3 regions of the Eubacterium maltosivorans genome follow, and region 2 is predicted to be linked to each of the others. Evidence: predicted binding sites of a transcription regulator. Region 2 holds the regulator's gene; each other region holds the start of a gene.
What was found. Region 2 encodes Rex, which represses fermentation and respiration genes when NADH is low (regulators of the CRP and FNR family bind a similar motif). Its sites were predicted from a motif close to ATTGTTAANNNNTTAACAAT; they were not measured.
Positions count from the first base shown of each region.

Region 1: the regulator Rex is predicted to act here: its motif matches at 2,285-2,304, upstream of CPZ25_RS20185 (butyryl-CoA:acetate CoA-transferase).
Region 3: the regulator Rex is predicted to act here: its motif matches at 4,151-4,170, upstream of acsD (acetyl-CoA decarbonylase/synthase complex subunit delta).

Region 1 covers NZ_CP029487.1:4,318,368-4,326,267, forward strand. The annotation lists gene CPZ25_RS20165 (DUF2089 domain-containing protein) at 9-383, shown strand; gene CPZ25_RS20170 (SHOCT-like domain-containing protein) at 452-877, shown strand; gene CPZ25_RS20175 (hypothetical protein) at 895-1,158, shown strand; gene CPZ25_RS20180 (hypothetical protein) at 1,272-2,192, shown strand; gene CPZ25_RS20185 (butyryl-CoA:acetate CoA-transferase) at 2,330-3,682, shown strand; gene CPZ25_RS20190 (hypothetical protein) at 4,094-4,351, shown strand; gene CPZ25_RS20195 (winged helix-turn-helix transcriptional regulator) at 4,401-4,736, opposite strand; gene CPZ25_RS20200 (protein-ADP-ribose hydrolase) at 4,918-5,694, shown strand; gene CPZ25_RS20205 (helix-turn-helix transcriptional regulator) at 5,838-6,047, shown strand; gene CPZ25_RS20210 (hypothetical protein) at 6,075-6,509, shown strand; gene CPZ25_RS20215 (hypothetical protein) at 6,539-7,423, opposite strand; gene CPZ25_RS20220 (ACT domain-containing protein) at 7,589-7,900, opposite strand, start outside.
Region 2 covers NZ_CP029487.1:3,851,360-3,859,259, reverse strand. The annotation lists gene CPZ25_RS17905 (polyphosphate polymerase domain-containing protein) at 1-438, shown strand, start outside; gene CPZ25_RS17900 (DUF4956 domain-containing protein) at 420-1,097, shown strand; gene CPZ25_RS17895 (carbohydrate-binding domain-containing protein) at 1,108-2,991, shown strand; gene CPZ25_RS17890 (sensor domain-containing protein) at 3,032-5,155, opposite strand; cyclic di-GMP riboswitch class I at 5,179-5,262, opposite strand; gene CPZ25_RS17885 (redox-sensing transcriptional repressor Rex) at 5,361-6,005, opposite strand; gene CPZ25_RS17880 (P-II family nitrogen regulator) at 6,165-6,515, opposite strand; gene CPZ25_RS17875 (DUF1538 domain-containing protein) at 6,583-7,347, opposite strand; gene CPZ25_RS17870 (DUF1538 domain-containing protein) at 7,344-7,900, opposite strand, start outside.
Region 3 covers NZ_CP029487.1:4,011,142-4,019,041, forward strand. The annotation lists gene cls (cardiolipin synthase) at 1-175, opposite strand, end outside; gene CPZ25_RS18530 (ATP-binding protein) at 527-1,297, shown strand; gene acsV (corrinoid activation/regeneration protein AcsV) at 1,425-3,350, shown strand; gene CPZ25_RS18540 (DUF3786 domain-containing protein) at 3,364-4,011, shown strand; gene acsD (acetyl-CoA decarbonylase/synthase complex subunit delta) at 4,332-5,267, shown strand; gene acsC (acetyl-CoA decarbonylase/synthase complex subunit gamma) at 5,287-6,633, shown strand; gene acsE (carbon monoxide dehydrogenase/acetyl-CoA synthase methytransferase subunit) at 6,756-7,541, shown strand; gene cooS (anaerobic carbon-monoxide dehydrogenase catalytic subunit) at 7,747-7,900, shown strand, end outside.

The DNA of each region.
Region 1 (7,900 bases), 470 kb from region 2:
GTGATGTGATGTACCAGGTAATCAGCCGATGCCCTGTGTGCGGCGGCAGGCTTAAAGCCGTTAAGCTCCAGTGCGAAAATTGCGATACCGCCATCGAGAATGATTTCTGCCTGAGCAAATTCGATTATCTCTCCGCAGAGGATCTGTTTTTTGCCGAGACCTTTCTGGTCTGCCGGGGCAATATCAAGGAAGTGGAAAAGAGACTGAAGATTTCCTACCCGACTGTCCGCTCCCGTCTGGACGGGATCATCGAGAAGCTCGGCGGAAAGCCCGAGAGCCCGCCGCCAGTTTCCAAAGCCCGGAAAAAGGAGATTCTGGACGCCCTGGAAAATGGGGAGATCACGCCCGAGGAGGCTCTGGAGCAGATGAAAGAAACCGAATAGCGGCCCGGCAAAACAGGCATTAAAATTTGAGGGCAGAACCGGACAGGTCTGCAGAAAAGAGGAATATAATGGAAGAAAAAATGCGAATATTAAAAATGGTAGAAGAAGGCAAAATTTCCGCTGAGCAGGCAGTGGGCCTTCTGGACGCGCTGAGCCAGGCAGCTCCGGCAGAAGCCGGAACACCGGCAGACACCCCGGAAGGCAACTGGATCGAGCCAGTCAGCACGAAGGGAACTGGCTACGATGACAAAATGCTGCGCGTGGTCGTGGACACCCCGGAAGGGGACAAGGTGAATGTGCAGCTGCCCGTTAAAATTGTTAAGCAGATGCTCAAGGTTACCGGGAAGCTGCCAATCCAGTGGGAAGGCTCTGAGAAAATTGACCTGGAAGCCCTGACCACCGCCATTCTGGAATGTATTGATAATGAAACCCTCGGGACCATTGTGGATGTGAGCGCGTCAGACGGCTCGACCGTTAAAGTTTACATTGGCTGACCCTGGAGGAACGACCCATGCGCATTGTAGTACATGAAGGCAACCTGCGGCTTCGGCTGCCTGTTCCGCTGCGGCTGGCCTCCCTCGCGGTTAACCTGGTGCCAGAGATCGCCTTTGTCAAAATGCGGGCGTCTGTTCCCGAGCCCTTCCGGGAACTGGTGACCAAGGATTATTTCAAGATGATCGTGCGGGACTGTACCTCTGTTCTGAGACAGTATAAGGGCCTCGAGATCGTCCACGTCGAGGCGAAGGACGGCACCTATGTCTCCATCCGGATCTGACAAACGGGGACAAGGCCAGGATAAATATTTACCCTCGATAAAACGATTGCAAAATGCTATACTAAAGCAAAAGCTGCTTGAGTATAGCATTTTTTTGGAAAGAGGTGTGAATTATGAAACAGGAAATCCACCGGATACGGGGCGGCCTGCTGGCCATTCTGTTTATCCTGCTGTACGCGGCCCTTCAGGCCTTTTATGTCGAGTACGTCAATGCAGCCAGCCAGAGCTTTTCAGAAAGCGGCGGCGTGGTGGCGGTGCCGGTCTATATCCGGGCCATGTTCTGGGTGTGCCTGGTGCTTCTGGGGGCCCTGATCGGGGGCATTGCCAACGACTTTAAACGCCGCAAAGCCCACATGTCGGTTTTTAACCTGACTGTTGGCCTTGTGATGGCAGCTCTGGGCGCGTCCCTCACGGCCCTTATCGCGGTCGTTCCTCTGCGGGCCTCCCTCGCCAATGCCTCCAGCGGCCTTTTCCTTTTCGGCGGGGTTTTCCTGTATAAGGGGCTGCGCAGCGCGCCCAACCCTGAGCCCGTCTCCAAAAAAATCATGAACCTGATTCTGGCCATTATTCTGATCATGCTCTTTGTCGTCGCCTACGATCAGCTCCAGGCCCATATGACCGGGGCCCTGGCGGCTGTGAGCATGGAGAAAAGAGTGGGGGTAACGGGCAGAGCCCTTGTGTACTACAATTTTCTGGTCACGCCGCTGCTCACCCTGCTCCTGGCCGCAGGCGCCTGCTTTGTTGCCTGGTTTCGCACGCCGCGGCCAGCCTTTGACGTGAGGCACTTGCTTTTTGCCCTGGCCTGCCTGGCGCTTTATGGGGGCATGGCTTATCTGATGCTTGTCGATCCGGCTTTCGGACAGTTTTTAAATAATCTGTCGTTCAGCACAGGAACTGAGATTATCAAAAGCGTCTGCTCGTCACTGGCCTTTACCCTGCCAGTATTTTCAGGACTTTACCTCCTCAAGGCCTTTTTCAGAGGCGCGCCGGAGGTATGGATCAAAAAAGGCGGCAGAAGCAGCAAAAAGAAATAAGGGAAACGCCAGAATGACAAAAAATTCCACGTAATTTCTCGCTTTTTTTTAAAAACCAGCGGATAGTATGTTATAATAAGGGATAAGTAAACATTGACAATTGTTTAACTAAGAGCAATTCCAAATGGGAGGGAAAAATGAGTTTTATTAAAGAATATGCTGAAAAACTGGTAACGGCAGAAGAAGCTGTCAAGGCTGTAAAATCCGGCGACTGGCTGGATTACGGCTGGTGCTCCGCCACAGCAAGAGAGCTGGATCGGGCACTGGCAGCCCATGTGGTCGAAAATGACCTGGTTGACCTCAAAATCCGCGGCGGGATCCTGATGTGGGTGCCCGAGATTTTTAAAATCGAAAATCCGGCAGACCATATCACCTGGAATTCCTGGCACATGAGCGGCATCGAACGAAAGGCCATTGCCCAGGGTTTCGCTTACTACACACCGATCCGTTACTCCGAAATGCCGAGATACTACAGAGATTCCAAGCAAGATGTGGACGTGGCCATGTTCCAGGTCGCACCGATGGATGATCACGGTTATTTCAATTTTGGCCCCAACGCCTCACATATGATGGCAATGTGCGAACGCGCAAAAACAATCATCGTTGAAGTCAATAAAAATATGCCGAGATGCCTTGGCGGCTTTGAAGAAGCCATTCACATCTCTCAGGTCGATAAAATCGTCGAAGGGCCCAATCCCCTCATGGCAGAGCTGGGCGCCGGCGGTCCCGCAACCGATGTTGACAAAAAAGTTGCCGAGCTGATCGTCGAAGAAATTCCGAACGGCGCGTGCCTCCAGCTTGGTATCGGGGGAATGCCGAACGCTGTCGGATCACTCATCGCCGAATCCGATCTGAAGGATCTGGGCGTTCACACCGAAATGTACGTCGATGCCTTTGTCGATATCGCGAAAGCCGGCAAAATCAACGGCTCCAAGAAAAACATCGACCGCTTCCGCCAGACCTACGCTTTTGGCGCAGGTACCCAGAAGCTGTATGATTATATCCACGACAATCCGCAGTGCATGAGCGCGCCGGTAGATTATACCAACGATATCCGCTCCATCGCTGCCATTGATGATTTTATGTCCATCAACAACGCTGTCGACGTTGACCTTTTCGGCCAGGTCAGCTCAGAATCCTCCGGGATCAAGCACATCAGCGGCGCTGGCGGACAGCTCGACTTTGTGCTGGGCGCTTACCTGTCAAACGGCGGAAAGAGCTTTATCTGCTGCTCCTCCACCTTTATGACAAAAGACGGCGAAATGAAATCCCGTATCGTGCCGACCCTGCAGCCGGGCTCCGTTGTCACCGACACCCGTGCGAATATCCACTACCTGGTAACCGAGTACGGCAAGGTCAACCTTAAGGGCCTGTCCACCTGGGAAAAATGTGACGCCATTATCTCCGTAGCCCATCCGGATTTCCGCGACGAGCTCATCGCAGAAGCCGAAAAAATGCATATCTGGAGAAGAACCAACAAAGATAACTAAAACATTCAGGGATCAGCCCAAAGCGGGCTGGTCCTTTTTTCATGGGGATGGTGTGCCGAATGGGCGCGCCATCCTCCGGCCGCCTTGCGGGCGTCCGGTATGGATGAATTTGATCCCGACGTTTAAGAAAGCTTTAATTTATGTAAAAAGACGCAGTGGCCGCAAGCCCGCCCAGAAAGCGGCCTGCAGTGAATAAAAGTATTTTATCGTTAAACAGATAACTAACAAAGGAAACTTTTATCCGAAATTCCTTGATTTTAAAGGATTAACCGTCTATAATGAGGACACAGCCAAAGAGCATAGTGACAGAAAAGAAAAAAGTTCGTTTGTTTGGCGATTGCCAGTACGGCGGCGGTAGATGGTCAAATTTGTCCCGCGTGATGTTGGAATGTAAGGAGCCTTTAGTTTAAAATGAAAACGGATAATACGATCAAGAAGGAATATGCAACCTGGGAAGAATTTCAAAACAGGCTTGAGCATGATATGGCAGTGATGAATAATGTGGAAAAAACCAAAAGAAACAGCGTTACCGTCATTTTCAAAACCGCTGTCGTCAACGAGGAAACCGGAAAAATTGAAGTCAGCTTTAAAAAACAGAAGGACAGAAAATATACAAAGAAGTCGAGAGCCATGCTGCCAGGGCTGAAGCAGTCCTGCCAGAAAATCTAAACGCAAAAGAGATGAGGCGCCAAAAAGGCACACCATCTCTTTTTTTGTTTCAGGGCTTAGCGGCCCCGGACTGGTTTTTGTACGCTGTGCCCCAGTCCACCATGGAGTCGAGAATGGGTTTCAGGCTGTAGCCCGTCTCGGTCAGGGTGTACTCAACCCTCGGGGGCACCTCGGGGTAGACCGTACGGGTGAGCAGGCCACAGTCCTCCATATCTCTCAGGTTAGAGGTCAGCACTTTCTGGGTAATGGCCCCAATGGATTTTTTAAGCTCGCTGAAACGGCGGGTGCCGTCCATCAGGTCCCTCAAAATCAAAACCTTCCATTTACTGCCGATGAGCATCAGCGTGGTTTCGACAGGACAGGCCGGAAGTGGTCGGTCGTTCATTTTTTCACCTGCTTTCACTGGATTAATGGTATCTTAAAGATACTTACATAAAAAAGTATATCAGGTTTTGGATAAAATTTCAACCCTGGTATCCCGAGAGATACCAGGCCACTATTTTGTGCCTGCTTCACAATGGGCCACTTGTGCATTACAATAGAAGAAAAAAGAAAGGAGCCGTCTTATGAACAGAAACGAGCAAATGCTCCGGCTGATCACGGCCCTGCTGGCAGAACAGCCGGAATATAACCCGATAAAAATCCCGGAGACAGCGCAGGAAAGATGGCGGATACTCCGGTCGCTGATGAACCTGCGCCCACCCATGCCCGCAGACCCGGATTTTCTGGCGCTTCAGGATACCTTCCTGCAAGGCGAGACAGCCCGCAAGGGCATTACCCGGGTCGGTGATCTGTCGCCTTTACAGGAGGGACTTTACCTCTGGCAGGGTGATATTACAACCCTTCAGGCAGATGCTGTTGTGAACGCGGCCAACAGTCAGCTCCTGGGCTGCTTTGTGCCCTGCCACAGCTGCATTGACAATGCCATCCATACCTATGCCGGCGTCCAGCTGCGCCAGGCCTGCCACGAGCTTATGCTTTGGCAGGGGACGCCCGAGCCTGCCGGGACGGCCAAAATCACTCCGGGCTATAACCTCCCTGCGGACTGGGTAATCCATACGGTCGGCCCCATTGTCAGCGGCGGCCTGACCCCAGAGCACTGCGGCCTGCTGCGAAGCTGCTATCAGGCCTGTCTTGCCCTGGCCGAGGAAAGAGGACTGCAGAGCCTGGCCTTTTGCTGTATTTCCACCGGAGAGTTCCGCTTTCCGCCGGAACAGGCCGCTGCCATTGCGGTAAAGACCGTAAAGACGTTTATGCGGGAGGCCAGAAGTCTGAAAAAAATTGTGTTTAACGTCTATAAGGATGAGGATTTGAAAATTTACCAGTCTCTGTTGAAAAACTGATCAGGTTAAGAGAACAAGCCGCCGCGCCTCAGGGTGCAGGCGGCTTTTTTGCGTAAAATTAAAATTTATAAGATAAAAAGTAAAATATATTTGACTTTTTGTCGGGTCTGGTTTAGAATAAGCGTGTAAAGGATGGTGACGCAATGGGGAAGAACTTAAGGATTAAAGCTGCCAGGGCTGCCCTCGACATGACCCAGAAAGACCTGGCCGAGGCAGTAGGTGTCACCCGGCAGACCATGAACGCCATTGAGAAAGGGGACTATAACCCTACTATCAAGCTGTGCATCGCGATCTGCAGGGCACTTGGAAAAACACTGGACGAGCTTTTCTGGGAAGAGACGGAGTGTGTATAAAGGTTTTAACGACAGGAGGATTATAAAATGTTTAATTTATGTAAGGAATACGACGAGCGTCAGCAGATTATCCGCGGCAGCATCTGCAAGCACATTATGGTGATTATGGGGATCTGTGTTTTGATCAATGGCATCATTGAGGACGCGGGTTTTGTCTGGCCGGACAAATTCATCGCCAGTATTATTCTGATCATGGTGCCCATTACCATCGGAACGGTAGAGATGAACATCCGGGGCGTTTATCTGAGTAAGAACCGCCAGGTTTTCTTTGTGGTCATTTTTGGTCTGGTGGCCCTGGCCAATGTGGTTCTCCTCATCAGCCACAACGAGTCCCTTTTTACCGCAGGTGTTATCACCGATTACGGTGAACATGCGGTTCTGGCCATCTGTTTTCTGACTATTTTTATCGCTGCCATCATTCGCCTCATCTACGATAAACGCATGGAAAAGATTGAGGAATAAAAAAACAGGACCCGCAAAGGTCCTGTTTTTTATTCGCCTTCCCCGGCCGCAGTGGGGGAAGGAAGGATGGAATTGATGGCGTCGTTGATGAAGTTCGAGCTGCCGCCGGAGTCTGAGCTGTTGTTTGTGTCATTTCCCGGGGAGGTCGTGTTGGTGCTGTCCGAGCCGCTGTTGGTGGTCGTGGACGGCGTGGCAGACGGGCTGGGACTGCTGTTTTTCTGATTGTTGATGAGCCTTGTAATCTGGGACTGGCCATTTTGGATCCAGCTGTTAATGGTCTCCTGGTTGATCCCTGTGTTGATGCCAAAAAGCCCGAGCCAGATCAGCAGTGTGTAGAGTATGGCGATCAGGGTTACAAGGATTCTCGGAATAAGACCGAACTTTTTGTAGTAGTACATTAAAAAAATGCCGAGCGGTGGCACGAGCACCAGCATGAGCAGGATGAACCAGGTGCGGGCATAAAAGGGATCGCCGGAGCGTCTGCCGCCAGGCATGTGAAGCCCGCGGCCGCCGGAACGGCCTTTTTTGCCGCGCTTGCCTTTGCCGCCCCGGCCGCCGGAATCGCCGTCATCTGCCTCGGCTGCGCCCCCGTCCGCGTAGCGGCTGCTCTGCGCGCGGCTGTCACGTCTGCCCTGGCGGCTCTCTGCGCTGCCGCCGCCCTGCATGACCCGGGACACCGAGGATTTAAACTGGTCGATCAGCTCCTTGTCGGAGGCGTCGATTTCCAGTCGCACCCGCCCGTCGTTCTGTATCAGAAAATTAATATCGAGATAACCGTTCTCGCCGATATCGGCGGCGAGGCGGTCAAAATGTTCATCAACCTCTACGCGCTCAAAGCCCGCGTTCCAGAGCGCCGCCTCAGAAGCGTCAATCCAGTCGTCCAGACTGCCTCTGGCAGATAAATTTTCACGCATTTATTTTCACCTCTGATTTTATTGAATATTTCACAGTGTTTTTTATTATACAATGGAAAACTTAAATAATCGGGGATAAAAAAGTTTTTGTTTAAAAAAACAGGAGCTGGCCCAAAGAGCAAAAAAAGATGGCGTGTCGTTTTGGCACGCCATTTCAAAGCTGTTTCAGTCCTCCAGGTCAAAGGCCGCTTTTGTGGCCGCGACCGCTTTCTCGGTATCCTCGATCTTGATAATGCAGGAGATACGGATTTCGGAGGTGGTGATCATTAAAATCTGGACGTCGTTGTCGGCCAGCACCTGGAAGAATTTGGCGGCGACCCCGGACTGGGTGCGCATGCCAATGCCAGAGACGGACAGGCGTGTGATGTCCTTGTTGATGGTGATTTTAATTTCAGGGTATTCCTCGCCAAGGGCGTTTACGATGTCCTTAACCTTATCCAGGTCGCGCTCGAGGACAATAAAGGAAACGTCAAAGGC
Region 2 (7,900 bases):
AAGCGCCGGGCCGCCATATCCCTGAACCAGGCCGAGGCCTGGCTCAACCGCGGCCTGCGCCCGGACCTCGACAATCAGATTCTCCGGGAGATCGACTATTTTCTGTCTTTTTACAGGCCGGTTCCCAAGCTTTTTCTGGCCTATGACCGCATTGCCTGCTACGGTATTGAAAACAACAATATCCGCATTACCTTTGACGCCAATATCCGCAGCCGGGAATCAAACATGAGCCTTGCCCGCGGGGATAGCGGCACAGCACTGCTCGACTCGAAGGCGGTTCTCATGGAGATCAAGATTCCCGACGCCATGCCCCTCTGGCTGAGCGGCATGCTCTCAGAGCTCGAGATCTACCCTATGTCCTTTTCCAAATACGGCAGCGTCTACAAGCGCAAGCTTATAACAGAAGGGAGGAACCCCGCTTGTTCACAACAATCATAGACACAGCCACCACCGGCCAGATGACCATCAGCACTGCACTGATCTGTACCTTTGTATCCCTTATTCTGGGGCTTGTCATCGCAGTGGTTTACATGGCGCACGGTACCTATTCCAAAAATTTTGTCATCACGCTGGCTCTTCTGCCTGCCATGGTGCAGATTGTCATCATGCTGGTCAATGGCAATCTTGGCACCAGCGTGGCCGTGCTCGGCGCCTTCAGCCTAATCCGCTTCCGCTCGGTTCCGGGCAGCTCCCGGGAGATCAGCAGCATCTTCTTTTCCATGGCGGTGGGGCTGGCCACCGGCACTGGCTACGTGGTGTTCGCCGCAGTCATCACCATTGTTATCAGCCTGGTCATGCTCATTCTCTGCCGCTCTCCCTTTGGCGAGCGCAAGCCGCTTGACAAGGAGCTGCGCGTCACCATTCCCGAAAACCTGGACTATTCTGAAATTTTTGATGATATTTTCAGTACCTACACAAAAAAGGTGTCTCTGGAACGCGTTAAAACCACCAACCTCGGCAGCATGTATGAACTCTCATACCACATTGTCCTGAAGCGGGATGAGGATGAGAAAGCCCTCATCGACGCCATTCGCTGCCGCAACGGCAACCTCACGGTGATCTGCGGCCGGCCCCAGACGGTTTCTGAGGCCCTTTAGGAGAAAAAACATGAAAAAAACAAGCCTTTTATTTTTAGCCTTTATTCCGCTCTTTATCCTCCTGCCGGTTCTCACAGCCGGCTGCAGCGCAAAGGCCGGAACCTCCTCCGGCGCAGACACCACGGCCACAGCGGCCGGTTATGACGCGGAGGACTATGACACAGACTATAGTGATGAAAATCCCCAGAGCGTTACGCTGAAGGAAAACAGCATTGATTTTTCCGGCGACGGCGCCACCGTAAACAGCAGCACCCTCACCATCACAGGGGCCGGCGCTTATGTGCTCTCCGGTACCCTGAATGACGGCAGCATTGTCATAGACACTGACAAAAACGCCACGGTCCGCCTTGTGCTCAAGGACGCCCATATCACCTCGGGCAGTGGCGCGGCCATCTACAGCAGGCAGGCCGGCAAAACCCTCGTTACCCTGGAGGCCGGCACCCAGAACAGCCTGACCGACAGCGCGTCACGGGACAGTGCGGACACAGATGCTCCAAGCGCGGCGCTCTATGTGCAGGATGACCTGACCATCAACGGCGACGGCGCATTGTCGGTGACTGGCAGCTACAACGACGCCATTACCTCAAAGGACGACCTGAAAATCATGTCTGGCACCATCACCATTCCCTCCTCGGCGGATGACGGCATTGTGGGACGCGACGCCACCAAAATCGCGGGCGGCGCCATCACCATCAACGCTGCCGGCGACGGCATCAAGGCCACCAATGATGAGGATACTGCCAAGGGCACCATCCAGATCGACGGCGGTACCTTTGACATTACCGCAGGAGCTGACGGCATCCAGGCCGAAAACACTCTTACGGTGGGCGGCGGCACCTTCAGCCTGGTCACAGGCGGCGGAAGCGCCAACAACAGCGATAAGGCAGGAACCCCCGGCAGCACCTGGGGAAGCTGGCAGCCGACGCCCCAGACTGCCTCCGATGACGCCAACGACATGGCCCAGAGCGCCAAGGCGCTGAAGGCCGGAAACGCCATTGTCATCAACGCCGGTACCTATCACATTGACTCGTCTGACGACTCAATTCACTCTAATGGCACCATCGACATTAAAGACGGCACCTTTACCCTGAGCTCCGGCGATGACGGCATCCATGCCGACACCTCCCTGACCATCGACGGTGGTATCTTTGACATTACCAAGTCCTATGAAGGCCTGGAGAGCATGAGCATCACGCTGAACGGCGGCAAGGGCAGTATTGTGTCAAGCGACGACGGCATCAACGCCGCGGGCGGCGACGGCTCCTCACAAAACGGCCGGCCTGGGCAGAACCCCATGGAAAGCGCCAGTGTGGACGACGGTTCCATTGTGCTGAACATTAACGGCGGCGAATGGTATATCAACGCCGGCGGCGACGGGCTCGATTCCAACGCCTCCATCAACCAGACCAGCGGCACGGTTACCATCGATGGGCCCACCGATGGCGGCAACGGCGCTCTGGACTACGACGGCGCCTATAACCTGGCCGGCGGCACTCTGATCGCGGCGGGCAGCTCCGGTATGCTCCAGACGCCGTCGTCAGACTCTGCCCAGAACAGCATCTCTCTGACCTTTAACGCTTCTCAGGCGGCCGGCACCACCATCAGCCTGAAGGACGCGAACGGGGAGGAAATCGCAGGCTACACCCCGTCTAAGACATTCCAGAATATTATCATCAGCACGCCGGATATCCGGACCGGCGTCACCTACACACTGACAAAGGGCGGCGCAGACCTGACCACTGTCACCCCTTCTTCCTCCGTCACAAGCATTGGCGAGGACGGAAGCACCCACAGCGGCGGTATGGGCGGTGGTCCCGGCAACATGGGCGGCCCAGGCGGGAACCGGCCCGGCAGCAGCACTCCGCAGGATATGCAGGGCGGGCCGGGACAATAAGGATTAAAAAAAGAGCTGCACCTGGCGCGCAGCTCTTTTTTTAAATACTCTCTTTTAAAAACCGTTTCTCAAACTCCTCGACCGGCATGGGTCTGGAATAATAGTAGCCCTGGGCAGCCTGGCAGCCGCAGGCATTCAGGAAGCCTGCCTGATCGCCCGTTTCTACGCCCTCGGCAATGACCTGAAGCTCCAGGTCGTTGATCATGCCGATGGTATGCTCAATGATGGTTTTACCTTTCTGGGTCGCCACGCTCTCGTTAAAGAACTCACGGTCCAGCTTAATGGTGTTGACCGGTACATTTTTGAGCATATTGAGCGAGGAATAGCCTGATCCAAAATCGTCCATTGAAAAGGAGATTCCTTCCTCTCTCAACCGCTCCATGCCGCGGTACAAATCCACCGTGTTCTCTACAAAGCTGCTCTCAGTCAGCTCGACTTCTAAAAGCGCCTTGGGAATATCGTAGCGTCTTATAATATGCAGCAGCTTTTTATAAAAATTCGGGTTATATACCTGCACTCTGGACACATTAACCGACACCGGAACTGCTTCCATCCCCCTGTCCAGCCAGGATTTAATGATCCGGCAGGTTTCCTCCCAGACGTATTCGTCCAGCTTGATGATGAAGCCGTTGCGCTCAAAAAGCGGGATGAAACGGTAGGGCGTCAGGAACCCTCTTTCAGGATGATCCCAGCGCACCAGCGCCTCCGCGCCGATCACGCTGCCTGTCTGCACATTGTGCTTGGGCTGGAGATACACCTTGAACTGGTGCTTTTTCAGCGCGTCGTCCATCTCGTTTTCGATCCGCTGCTCCTCAATCTGTTTGGCTCTCAGCTTTTTATCGTAAAAGGCCCACTGCTTGATGAGGCTCCCTTTAATGGTCTTCTGGGCCAGGTTTGCCCAGTCGCATAGGATACTGATCTGGACATTCCGGTCCCTCACAATGCAGATACCGCAGGAGGGCATAACCTGGTAGGTTTCTGAATACTGGTTAATCTCCGCCAGTATTTTCTGAATACGCCTGAGCAGTGGCTCACCCGAACCATAGGACATACAGAGACAGAACACATCGCTGTTCATGCGCCCAAAAGCGTCCATCGGCCCCATATGGCCCGAAATAACAGTTGCCATAAAGCGGAGCAGCCGGTTTCCCTCCTCCCGTCCATACAGATCATTGATAAACTTAAAGCGGTTGACATCCAGGCGCACCACGGCATATTTCTGCTCCGGATGCTCCCTGAGCAGCTTTTCTGCCCGGGAATAAAAGGTATTGATGTTATAGATACCGGTTAACATATCAAACTCTGCCCGGTATTTCAGGGTTTCGTGCGCGCGCTTGGATTCGTCGATGTCGTTCAGGGTACCGATCACCCGGCTGATGCCGCCATCCTCATTGTAAAGCACATTAAATACAATTTTACACCAGATATAGCGGCCTTTCTTATTGCAGAGCCGGATTTCCAGCTCTACCTGCCCGTTGCTGATGGCGTCCATGCTCATTTTCTGCTTTAATATTTCAATATCGCCGGGGTGGACGACCCCATCGTCAAGCCAGATTTCCTTGATGTCCCGGCCGTCATAGCTGCCCATAAAATTTTCCGAAAACCGGGGCGCATAATAGCGCTCTCCGGTCTCTGGGTTCCACTCAAATACCAGGGTGTTTGTCTGCCCAATCACCAGACGGTAACGCTCGTCATCCATCTGCTTTTTCTGAAGGCTTTGGTTTTCCTTCTCAACGGCTTCCAGCTGTTTTTTATAATCAATATCCATGATAAAGCAGAGCAGGATCTCATCCTCCTCGCCTTCAATATCCGCTGGAAAAACGGTCAGCGAGGCCCAGTGATAGGCGCCGTCCTCCCAAAGCTTACGGAACTCTCCAATGACGCTGGTCTTTCCGGAAGCCAGTGCCGCGTGTATTTTATCAATATCAAAAAAATCCAAAAAACGTCTCGAATCCTCCGGGTGAATCATGTGCGCTGCCACATCGGCAATACCGTCTGTCAAAGCGCCGTCTTCTGGCGGCGTCACATATTTACCCTCTACATGGTAGATGATCCGATAATGATTTTTGGTAATGTTCAGTTCATAGAGCTCGTCGTAAATATTACGCAAAGCTACGTTATAAACATTATTTTCAATGGTTTCGTTTGTCTTTTTTCCTGCCATTTTACAGCTCCTGTTATGGGTTTAACTGCAGCTGGCTACCCTACAATGTATGTTTAGGCCCTGTAGCTTTGCGTCTCTGTCTTTCAGCAGATTTGCCCTAGTATTAATCTCGTTTATATTTTACTCTATTATATAATAGATTTTTTTGAAACACAACTCCTATTTTCCACCAAAAAAGCAGGCTTAAGCCTGCTGGTATTTCTGGTTATTCGTTCTCTTCCTCTTCGTTAATCAGGTAGGTTAAGGTAAACAGACTGTCGGTGATGTTCACACTCTCTACCACCACGTCGTCCGGCACCGTCAGGTCCAGAGGCACGAAGTTCAGGATCGCTTTGATCCCGAGCTCTACGACACGGTCTGTGGTTTCCTGCCCGACCTTCTGCGGTACACTCAGGATACAGATATCAATCTTATGGTGCGCCACAAAGGCGTCGAGATCGTCCATGTGGTACACAGTCACGTCTCCGACCTTTTTGCCAATCTGATCCGGATCCACGTCGAACATGGCCTTGAAGTGAATGCCCTCTTCCTTAAAGCGCTCGTAATTGACAATGGCATGTCCCAGGTTCCCAGAACCGATGATAATGCAGTTATACTGGAGATCAAGCCCCAGAATTTTGCGAATGGCCTCCTTCAGCTCTTTTACCTTGTAGCCGTAGCCCTGCTGTCCGTAAGCGCCAAAGGAATTCAGGTCCTGCCGGATCTGCGAGGCGGTCAGCCCCATCATAGCCGCCAGCTCCTTAGACGAGATTTTTTCAATATGTTGATCCTGTAAATCGGTTAAATACTGGTAATACTTGGGCAGACGCTTAACAACTGTCATCGATACCCTTTTTGAAAAAGTTTGCATTCTGCACTCCCCTCCTGCGTCGTACTTATCCTTTTTATTATATCAAGTTGTTAAAAAAACGTCAATTTTTATGGTCGAATTAATTAAAAAAGTGTCAAAGTTTTTTAATTCCTTCAGAAACCGGGCAAACAAGCGCCTTCGGGGTGTCTTTAAAAGCAATTAATCGGTGATGTCCGACATCAGGTTAAGGTGCGGGCTGCCAATCACCTTGGCCACATCCAGCACAAAAGCAATGCCCATGCCCGGCCTGTCGATTTCGATTTTCTTCTGGATCGAGCAGAGCACCGCGTTCCTTATGGACGCGTCCACCAGAATCAGAACGATCTCCTTTTCAGGCTCAATGGTGATGCCGAAAAACCGGGCGTTCTCATGGATGCCGGATCCACGGCCATACATAACGGTCGCTCCGTCAGCGCCGCCCTGTTTGGCCGCGTCAATGACCTCGCCGGACATATCCTTTTCCACAATCACCACAATCAGTTCGGTCTTAATCTTATTTCTGTCTTCCATTTTTTCCTCCATCATTCGCTAAGTAATCTACATATTATATATGATTAAAATCTTCTGTCAATACCGGTTAAGAATCACGCGGCTGCTTTTCACACTGCCTTTTCCTGTAGGCCTCCTTCTGCTTATAAAAGAAGCCCAGAAGCAGGGTTGTCAGAATCGGCGCAAGGGCAATCAGCGCTACCACGCCAAAGCCGTCCAGCAGCGGATTTCGTCCTGGCGTCGCGCCCGCCACAGCCACTGAAAGAGACAGAATAAAGGTCGAGCACATGGGGCCAGTGGCTACGCCGCCGTTATCAAAGGCCATAGCCAGAAAATTCGGCTCCACAAAGCGGCCGAGAATAAAGGCCAGTATATAGCCCGGAATCAAAATCCACCAGAGCGAAATACCGGCCAGCAGCCGGATCATGGCCGTCATAACCGCTAACGCCACGCCCAGCGAGATCGCAAGCAGCATAACGCGTGCTTTGATGGCGCCGCTGGTCATTTCCTCAACCTGCTTTACCATGACCTGGACGGCTGGCTCGGCAAAGGCGACCAGAAAACCGATGGCAAAGCCCAGCGGAATGAGAATCCAGCTGTACTCAAGCTCTGCAAGGGCTGTGCCCAAAAATTCGCCGGCCGGTACAAAGGCAATGTTTACGCCCTGGAGAAACAGCACCAGCCCCAGGTAAGTCACCACAAAGCCGCCTATAATCCGCTTGATAATAGGAGCCCGCAGCCGCAGCGCAATGGCGTTCAAAAACAGAAAAATCAAAACAATGGGCAGGATGGCCAGAAAAACCTCCCATGCCACCTCCGGCATACCGTGAAATAAATGACTGATCAGGCTCATCTGAAGATCACCCCCAAAATCATGACGGCCAGCACCGGTCCCAGCGAGGACAGGGCAACCATCCCAAAGCTGTCTGTTCCTTCCCTGCTGGTTCTTACGCCGCTGGTGATCCCGCTGCCCAGACTCAGTATAAAGGGCACTGTGATGGGACCAGTAGTGACGCCGCCGGAATCAAAGGCTACTGGCGCCATCTCAGGGTTCGTAAAAAAGGACAGGGCAAAAACAGCGATATACCCAATGATCAGGATATGGTACAGCTTCATCTGAAAAACAAAGCGCAGCAGCGCGATAACCAGAAAAATACCGACCCCAACGCCGACCACAGCGATGAGCATCGTCCGGTTGATGCTCCCCTCCGAGACTGCTGCCACCTGGCCAGCCAGCACCTGCACATCCGGCTCGGCAATGGTCACAAACATGCCCACAAAAAAGCCGGCGATAATCAGAATTTTCAAGCTTCTCCGGGAAACCAGAAAATTTCCCACACGCTCACCAACCTCCATCATGGAGATGTCCGCGCCAAACAAAAAAAGCGCCATGCCGATCATCATCA
Region 3 (7,900 bases), 160 kb from region 2:
AGAAGAGGTAAAAGACAAATCCCAAAACTGGAATGATCCAAAGAAACAACAGCCAGGCATAGGTGCTCTGCGGCGTTTTGCGCTCCAGAAAAATGATCGTGAAGCTGAACAGAATATTAACAATAAACACAAAAACCGAGAAAGGGCTGGCAAGGGTAAAAAAAGAAAAAGTCATATGATTCTCCCGATGGCTGTAATGATACTGAAAGTATACCATACACAGCGGTTTTTACAAGGTGTTAAAAGACGATAATAAAAGTATTTTAAATCAGGCGCTTTCATTGAGAAATGCAGGTGTTAATTTGTTCTTTTTACGGGACACCTACAGCCTTAAGCCCGGCTTTACAGGACAAAATATTACATTGTGTTATGGTTCTCAATATGTTATGATAGGCATGTTAATACCTATATATACAAGTTGAAGATTTTTTGCTTGTTAAAAAAATAACAATCCATCAGTTCACGCTTTAAAAAGCCTGTGGAACAGGCTGAGTGAAATTGAAATTTCAATAAGGAGGAGCGTATTATGGCTTTTAATATTGCAGTTGCCGGTAAGGGTGGTGTTGGAAAAACAACCTTTACGGGTATGCTGGTTTCATATCTGGTAGAACAGGGCAAGGGGCCAATTCTGGCAGTGGATGCTGATTCAAATGCAAACCTGAACGAGGTTTTGGGTGAAGAGGTTGAGCTGACCATCGGACATATCAAGGAAGAGGTCAACCATGCAGAGATGGACGGTAATCAGCTGCCGCCGGGAATGACCAAGGGTGATTTCCTGACCCTGCGTTTAAACCAGGCTGTTTCCGAAGGAAAAGGCTATGATCTTCTGGTCATGGGCCGCAGCCAGGGCGAAGGTTGCTATTGCTTTGTCAACGGCCTGTTAAAGACTCAGGTTGGCCGTTTATCTGAAAATTATAACTATGTCATCATGGATAACGAGGCAGGGATGGAGCACATTAGCCGCGGTACCATGGGAAGAATGGATATTTTACTTTTAGTCAGCGACTGCTCACGCCGTGGAATTCAGGCTGTCGCCCGAATCCGTGATCTGGCAGAGGAACTCAATTTGAGAATTCCGGTCATTAAGCTGATTGTCAACCGCGCGCCAAACGGGGAACTCAACGAGGGCACAGCGGAAGAAATTGAAAAACAGGGTCTGGACCTTCTGGGAGTTATCCCGATGGACCAGCAGGTATTCGAATATGACGCATACGGCAAGCCGCTTGTTACCCTTCCAGAGGATTCAGCAGCGCGTAAGGCTGTTCGTGAAATTATTGACAAGCTGGAAATCAAGTAGTTCTGGTTTCCTGGGTAAGTGTAAGTGCACTGGCAGAAGCCGCCAAAGAGGAGTGGCGGTTTCTGCTTTGAAAATAAAATCATGCATATGATTATTTTGCAAAGGTTAACAGAACAAGGAGGCGTGTATGCATAAAGTAGTGTTTGTCGTTAAGGGAAAACGGCAGGTAGAGTTTTTAGCGGGACAAAGAGAAAATCTCCTGGAAGCGGCGCGGAAAGCCGGAATTATGATCGACACACCGTGCAATGGTAATGGCACCTGCGGAAAATGCAAGGTTCAGATTACAAAGGGCAAGGTGGACGCCTTGTCGCTCACCCGGCTGACGGAGGAGGAAATTGCCGAAGGATGGGTGCTGGCCTGCAGCTCGGAAATCGTTGAGGATATTGAGGTGAATGTGCCTGATCTGGCCTCTGCATTCCAGAATGAAATGCAGATTACCGACCTGTCTGAAAATGAAAACAAAAATATCCGCTATGTGCGGAAAAAAATGCTGAAGATGGGAATGACAGATTCCAATCGTCTGTGCTGTGAGATCATTCAGCTGCCAGAGCCTACCAATGACGATAACCTCGCAGATGAGGATCGGTTAAAACGTTATTTCCGCCAGACACTGGGCTACTCGGACATTCAGGTAAGCCTGGATGTTCTCAGAAAATTCCCGGACGCGTTCAGGGAAAATAACTTTAAAATTAAGGTTGTCTATCTGAAGCGCGGCGACATTGCCGAAATCATGGATGTGCGTTCCTGCCTGGAATGCGCCTGTGCCCTTTATGGGGTAGCTTTGGATATTGGTACAACGTCTGTTTCTGCCTGCCTGGTGAATATGGATACCAATGAAATTGTTTCTAAGGCTTCCATGGGGAATGCTCAGGTTAAATACGGCGGCGATGTTATCAACCGTATCGTTTATACAGAAAAGCCAGGCGGTCTTAAAAAGCTGCGGGACGCGATTATAGAGGAAACCATCAATCCGCTGATCGGTCAGATGGTTCAGTCGGCAGGTATTACCACTGATGATATTTATGAAATGTGCGCGGCGGGAAATACGACCATGACCCATCTGCTGCTTGGGATCAACCCCGATCACCTGAGACGTGAGCCTTTTATACCAGGCGTCAACACGATTCCAGAAATGAAGAGCACCGAGATCGGTATCCGTATTAATCCAGAGGGCCGTGTCTATCTGGCGCCTTCGGTGGCCAGCTATGTCGGCGGCGATATCACTGCTGGCGTATTTGCTGTTCCGGTTTGGCTGCAGGAAGAGTTTACCATGCTGGTAGACCTGGGAACAAACGGCGAGATCGTTTTTGGCAACAAGGACTTTATGATGACCTGCGCCTGCTCTGCAGGACCAGCCTTTGAGGGCGGAGAAATCAGCTGCGGAACCCGAGCGGTTCCAGGCGCCATTGAAGAGGTTAAGATTGACGACGCGACGTTAAAAGCAAGCTTCTCAACCATTGGCGGAGAGATACCGGTAGGTGTCTGCGGTTCCGGAATCATTGACCTGATCTGCGAGATGAAACGGACAGGCATTATTGACGGCAAGGGCCGTATCAGCAAAGATATCGATAATCCGAGGATTGCCTTTGACGAATACGATATTGGGCGTTACTTTGTCTGTTCAAAGGAGCTGGACAGTACCGCCAAGGATATCTACATTACAGAAATCGACATCGACAGCTTCATCAAGGCAAAGGGCGCGGTGTTCTCAGCCATTCACACCCTGATGGAAAGCATGGATATGCCCATTGAAGTGCTTGAAAATGTGTATGTGGCCGGAGGAATCGGCAGCAACCTTGGCATTGAAAACGCCATTGCCCTCGGTATGCTCCCGGATATACCGGTTGATAAGTATTATTATATTGGAAACAGCTCGATGCAGGGGTGCTATCTGGCCCTTACACTGGCTGAGGGAAAAGAAAAAATCGCAGAAATCGGACAGAATATGACTTATATGGAACTTAGCGTTCATCCGTCTTATATGGATGCCTTCATATCAGCCTGCTTTATTCCGCACACGGATATGAGCCTGTTCCCGAGCCTGCAAAAATAGACAGAGGTAACCAATGCTAAATTCTGAAATAGAAGCAGCCATTGAAGAGAAGAGAAAAGACAAGCTGCCCTATGATCATTATAAAAATTTGATAAAGGATAAGGATCCTCTGGAGATGGCAGAGAAATCCACCTGTCCTTATGACTTGGAAACGCAGCTGTTCACAGTAACGCTGATGGGTGAGGAATACAAGGTAAAATACCCCGAGGGCGACGTGCTTTTAAAGGACGGAACTGCCTTTGACGATTATAAGCCCATGACCATGATCCTGCGTTATCTGCTTAACGCCCAGGGCGTGCCGCCCATGGGCACAACCATCGCATACCGGGATATCTCGGGGGGAAACCATTATTTTAAGAGCTTTGAGGGCCGCTGCCTGAAGCGCTTTGCCTTTACCTTCAACTATGATGTTGAAGGGCTGAAGCGCGCTATGGAAAAGCTGAGCGCAGAACCTAAAAAACACGGTGATCTGTCCTACCGTTTTGAGTTTATCAACAACATGTATCTGACTGTAATCCTCTGGCTGGGGGACGATGAGTTCCCGCCGGAATCACAGATTCTTTTCGACAGTAATATTACCTCAGGCTTTGATGCGGAGGATCTCGCCGTAATGGGAGATATTTTTATCCCCGCGCTGAAGCGGCTGGCAAAAGCAGACTGACACCTGTAAAATATAGTAATATTTTGCTTATTTACGGGGTCGTTTTCATGGGTTTCATGAAATCATTTAAACCTACTGAATAACTGCGAATTAAAAGCTTTAGAAAGACGGGTAAATTTTTGTTTTTGGTCGAAAAATGTTTGACAAACTTATAACAAGATAGTAGTATATGTGTATACTTATATATACAAGTCTGTGTACACCGGTTTATTTTCAATTGAAATTTTAAAGCAACCGGAATTTGTCATGTTCATAAAACGATTCCGGGCTTTGAAATATAAAAAAATACTAACAAGAACGAGTTAGGAGGTAACGAGGAAATGCCATTCAAAAAAGCAGAACAAAAGTTTAGTGGCAAGATCAATGAGTGTGTAATTGGTGTTGGAGATGCAGCAGTTACTCTCGGAGGAGAAAAAGGATTACCATTTTTAAGTGGTGAAGGAAACGCACCGGTTGTTGGTGTCGAAATTTTAGACAGTTACCCAGAAGACTGGGAAAAATGTCTGGTTGACGCTTATGGTGACGTCGTAAAGGATCCTGCAGCATGGGCAAAATATGTACAGGACAATACAGACGCACAGTTTATCGCATTAAAATTAATCAGTGCCGATCCTAACGGTGCTAACAAATCATCTGAAGAATGTGTTGAAATCGCTAAAGCTGTCGAAGCGGCAATCGATCTTCCACTGGTTGTTGCAGGCTGCAACAACGCTGAAAAAGACGGTGATTTACTGGTTAAGGTTTCTCAGGCATTGTCTGGCAAAAACGCTGTTTTATTCTCAGCTGTTGAAGATAACTACAAATCTGTCGGTGTAGCAGGTAATGCTGACGGCCACAAGGTATCTGGCCAGTCTGCTGTTGATATCAACCTTGCAAAACAGTTAAATATCCTGTTGACACAGTTAGGTGTTGACGGTGGAAACATCATCATGGATGTTGGAACCGCTGCTGTTGGCTATGGTTTCGAATATGTTGCTTCTACAATGGACCGTATCCGTTTAGCTGCTTTAGGCCAGAACGATACAGACCTTCAGATGCCAATCATGACCAATGTTGGCGACGAAGCATGGGGCGTAAAAGAAGCTGTTTTCACAGAAGAAGAAGCTCCTGAATGGGGAAATCAGGAAGAACGTGGTATCGCTATGGAAGTTTCCACTGCAGCTTCTTGCTTAATCGGCGGCTCAAACGCTGTTATTGTTAAACATCCGGAATCAGCTAAAGTGATTAAAAACTTTATCAAAGAGTTAGTAGGTTAGGAAAGGTAGGCGCAAAAAAATGGCAGTAAAAGGTTTAGATATTTTTAAACTGACTCCTAAGAAAAACTGTAAGGAATGTGGATTCCCTACATGTATGGCATTCTCAATGAAAGTAGCCGCTGGCGCTGCAGAAATTGATAAATGCCCGTATATTACAGACGAAGCTAAAGCTCAGTTATCTGAAGCTACCGCCCCTCCGATGAAAACAATCAAAATCGGAACTGGCGACACAGAATGTGCCCTGGGCGGCGAAACCGTATTATTCAGACATGAAAAAACTTATGTCAACAAAGCTTTATTCGCAGTTGAATTCTCAGACGCAGATTCTGACGATGAAATTGCTAAGAAGGTCGCTCATTTAGAAGCTGTTAAATATGACCGTATCGGCGAATTAATGTGTGTAGAAGTTGCTTCCGTACGTTATGCTGCTGACAAAGCTAAATTCTTAGACCTGATCGCTAAAGTGATCGAACTGGGCCGTGTGCCAATGGCTGTTGTTGAAGATGTTGAAGTCGCTAAGGAAGCTGCTGAAGCAATCAAAGCTGCTAAAGGTATCTTGATGGGCGCTACACCTGCAAATGCTGACGCGATGGTAGAAGTTGCCAAAGCTGCTGACGTTGTGCTGGGTGTCTCCGCTGGCTCTATCGAAGAATTACATGACACAGTTGAAAAAATCGAAGCTTCTGGTTACAAGAACCTGGTGCTGAACGTTGGCGACAGCTCTGTCAAAGAAGCTTACAATAACGCTGTAACCATCCGTACCAACACTCTGAAGGGCGATGACAGAACTTTCGGTTATCCTTCAGTTGTATTTGTTAACAAGCTTGCTTGCTGCGAACAGATGGAAGTTGCCTTAGCTTCTGCTTTTGTTCTGCGCTATGGCTCCATCATCGTAATGAGCGATATGGATTTCAAACAGGCTCTGCCATTGTTCGGTTTAAGACAAAACATCTTTACCGATCCTCAGAAGCCAATGCGTGTCGAACCGACCATCTACGAATTCAATAAAGCTGACGATAACGCACCTGTGCTGGTTACCGTTGACTTCGCTCTGTCTTACTTCGTAGTTTCCGGCGAAATCGAACGTTCTAAAGTTCCTGCTTACCTGGCTATTCCAGATGCTGGCGGTTACTCCGTTCTTACAGCATGGGCTGCCGGTAAATTCGGTGCTTCCGTTATCTCTGATTTCATCAAGGAAAGCGGCATTGCTGACAAAACTAAATGCAGAAAGCTTATCTTACCAGGTAAAGTTGCTGTATTACAAGGTGATGTTGCTGAAGCGCTTCCAGATTGGGAAGTTATTGTCGGACCGACAGAAGCTATGCAGATCCCGAAATTCTTACGTGATTTAATGGGTATTGCCTAAGCTCTGCGCTTTGCGGCGAACATCTGTAATTCATACGAATTAAAACTTTTCCGCAGCAGGAGGCGGGGGCTTCCGGCTGCGGTTTATCCAAAAATATTTTATAATCCGAAAGGGGAAACATTATGGCAAAATTTATGGTTATCGGTGAAAGAATTCACTGTATTTCTCCAGCAATGCGTGAAGCATTTGAAACTCGTAATCCTGAACCAATCCTGCAGAGAGCAAAAGAACAGTTAGATGCTGGTGCAGATTATTTGGATTTGAATATCGGACCTGCTGAAAAAGACGGTGAAGAATTAATGCAATGGGGCGTTAAATTGTTACAGGAAAACTTTGACAATGTTCCACTGGCACTTGACACCGCTAACATGAAGGCGATTGAAGCTGGTATTCAGGTTTATAACCGTGAAAAAGGCAAACCACTCGTTAACTCCGCTGACGCCGGCGACCGTATCGGTTACCTGGATTTAGCTGCTGCCAACGATGCTGCCTGCATCTGCTTATGTTCTAAAGAAGGTGTACCTTCTGACAATGACGAACGTATCGCTTACTGTTCTGAACTCCTTGAAAGAGGGATGGAACATGGCATGGAACCAACCGATATGCTGTTTGACCCATTAGCGCTTGTTATCAAGGGTATGCAGGACAAACAGGAAGAAATGCTTGAAGCCGTTAAGATGATCACAGACATGGGCCTGCTGACTACTTGTGGTTTAAGTAATGTTTCCAACGGTGCTCCAAAACACATCAGACCATTACTTGACAGCGCGATGATGGCAATGGCAATGTGCTGTGGCTTATCCAGCGCAATCATTAACCCTTGCGACAAACGCTTGATGGAAACTGTAGTGGCCTGCGATATTATCAAAAATAATATCTTATACGCAGACTCCGTTCTGGAATTCTAAGAGAAGTTAATAAAAAATAAGCCCCTAAAGTAACGCTCATTTCGAGACCCGGAAGGGAACGTTGCTTTAGGAGCCCATATTGAATAAATGACTGATTTGCGTTGCCGCTTTTATTATTCTACAATAATAAAGTGTTTTTGTAAAGTGGAAATTTTTACAAAGTTGCTGCAATGTGAGTAAATTATTAGGAGAGGTAAATTAAATTATGAGCAATGAATTGTTAGAATTTGATGTTATAGCTGAAGCTTTAATCGAAAAAGCTCAAAAAGATGGCGCTGAAACCATGTGGGACAGAAAAGCTGCCTTAAAAACCCAGTGTGGTTTTGGTGAAGGCGGTATCTGCTGCCGTATCTGTGTTA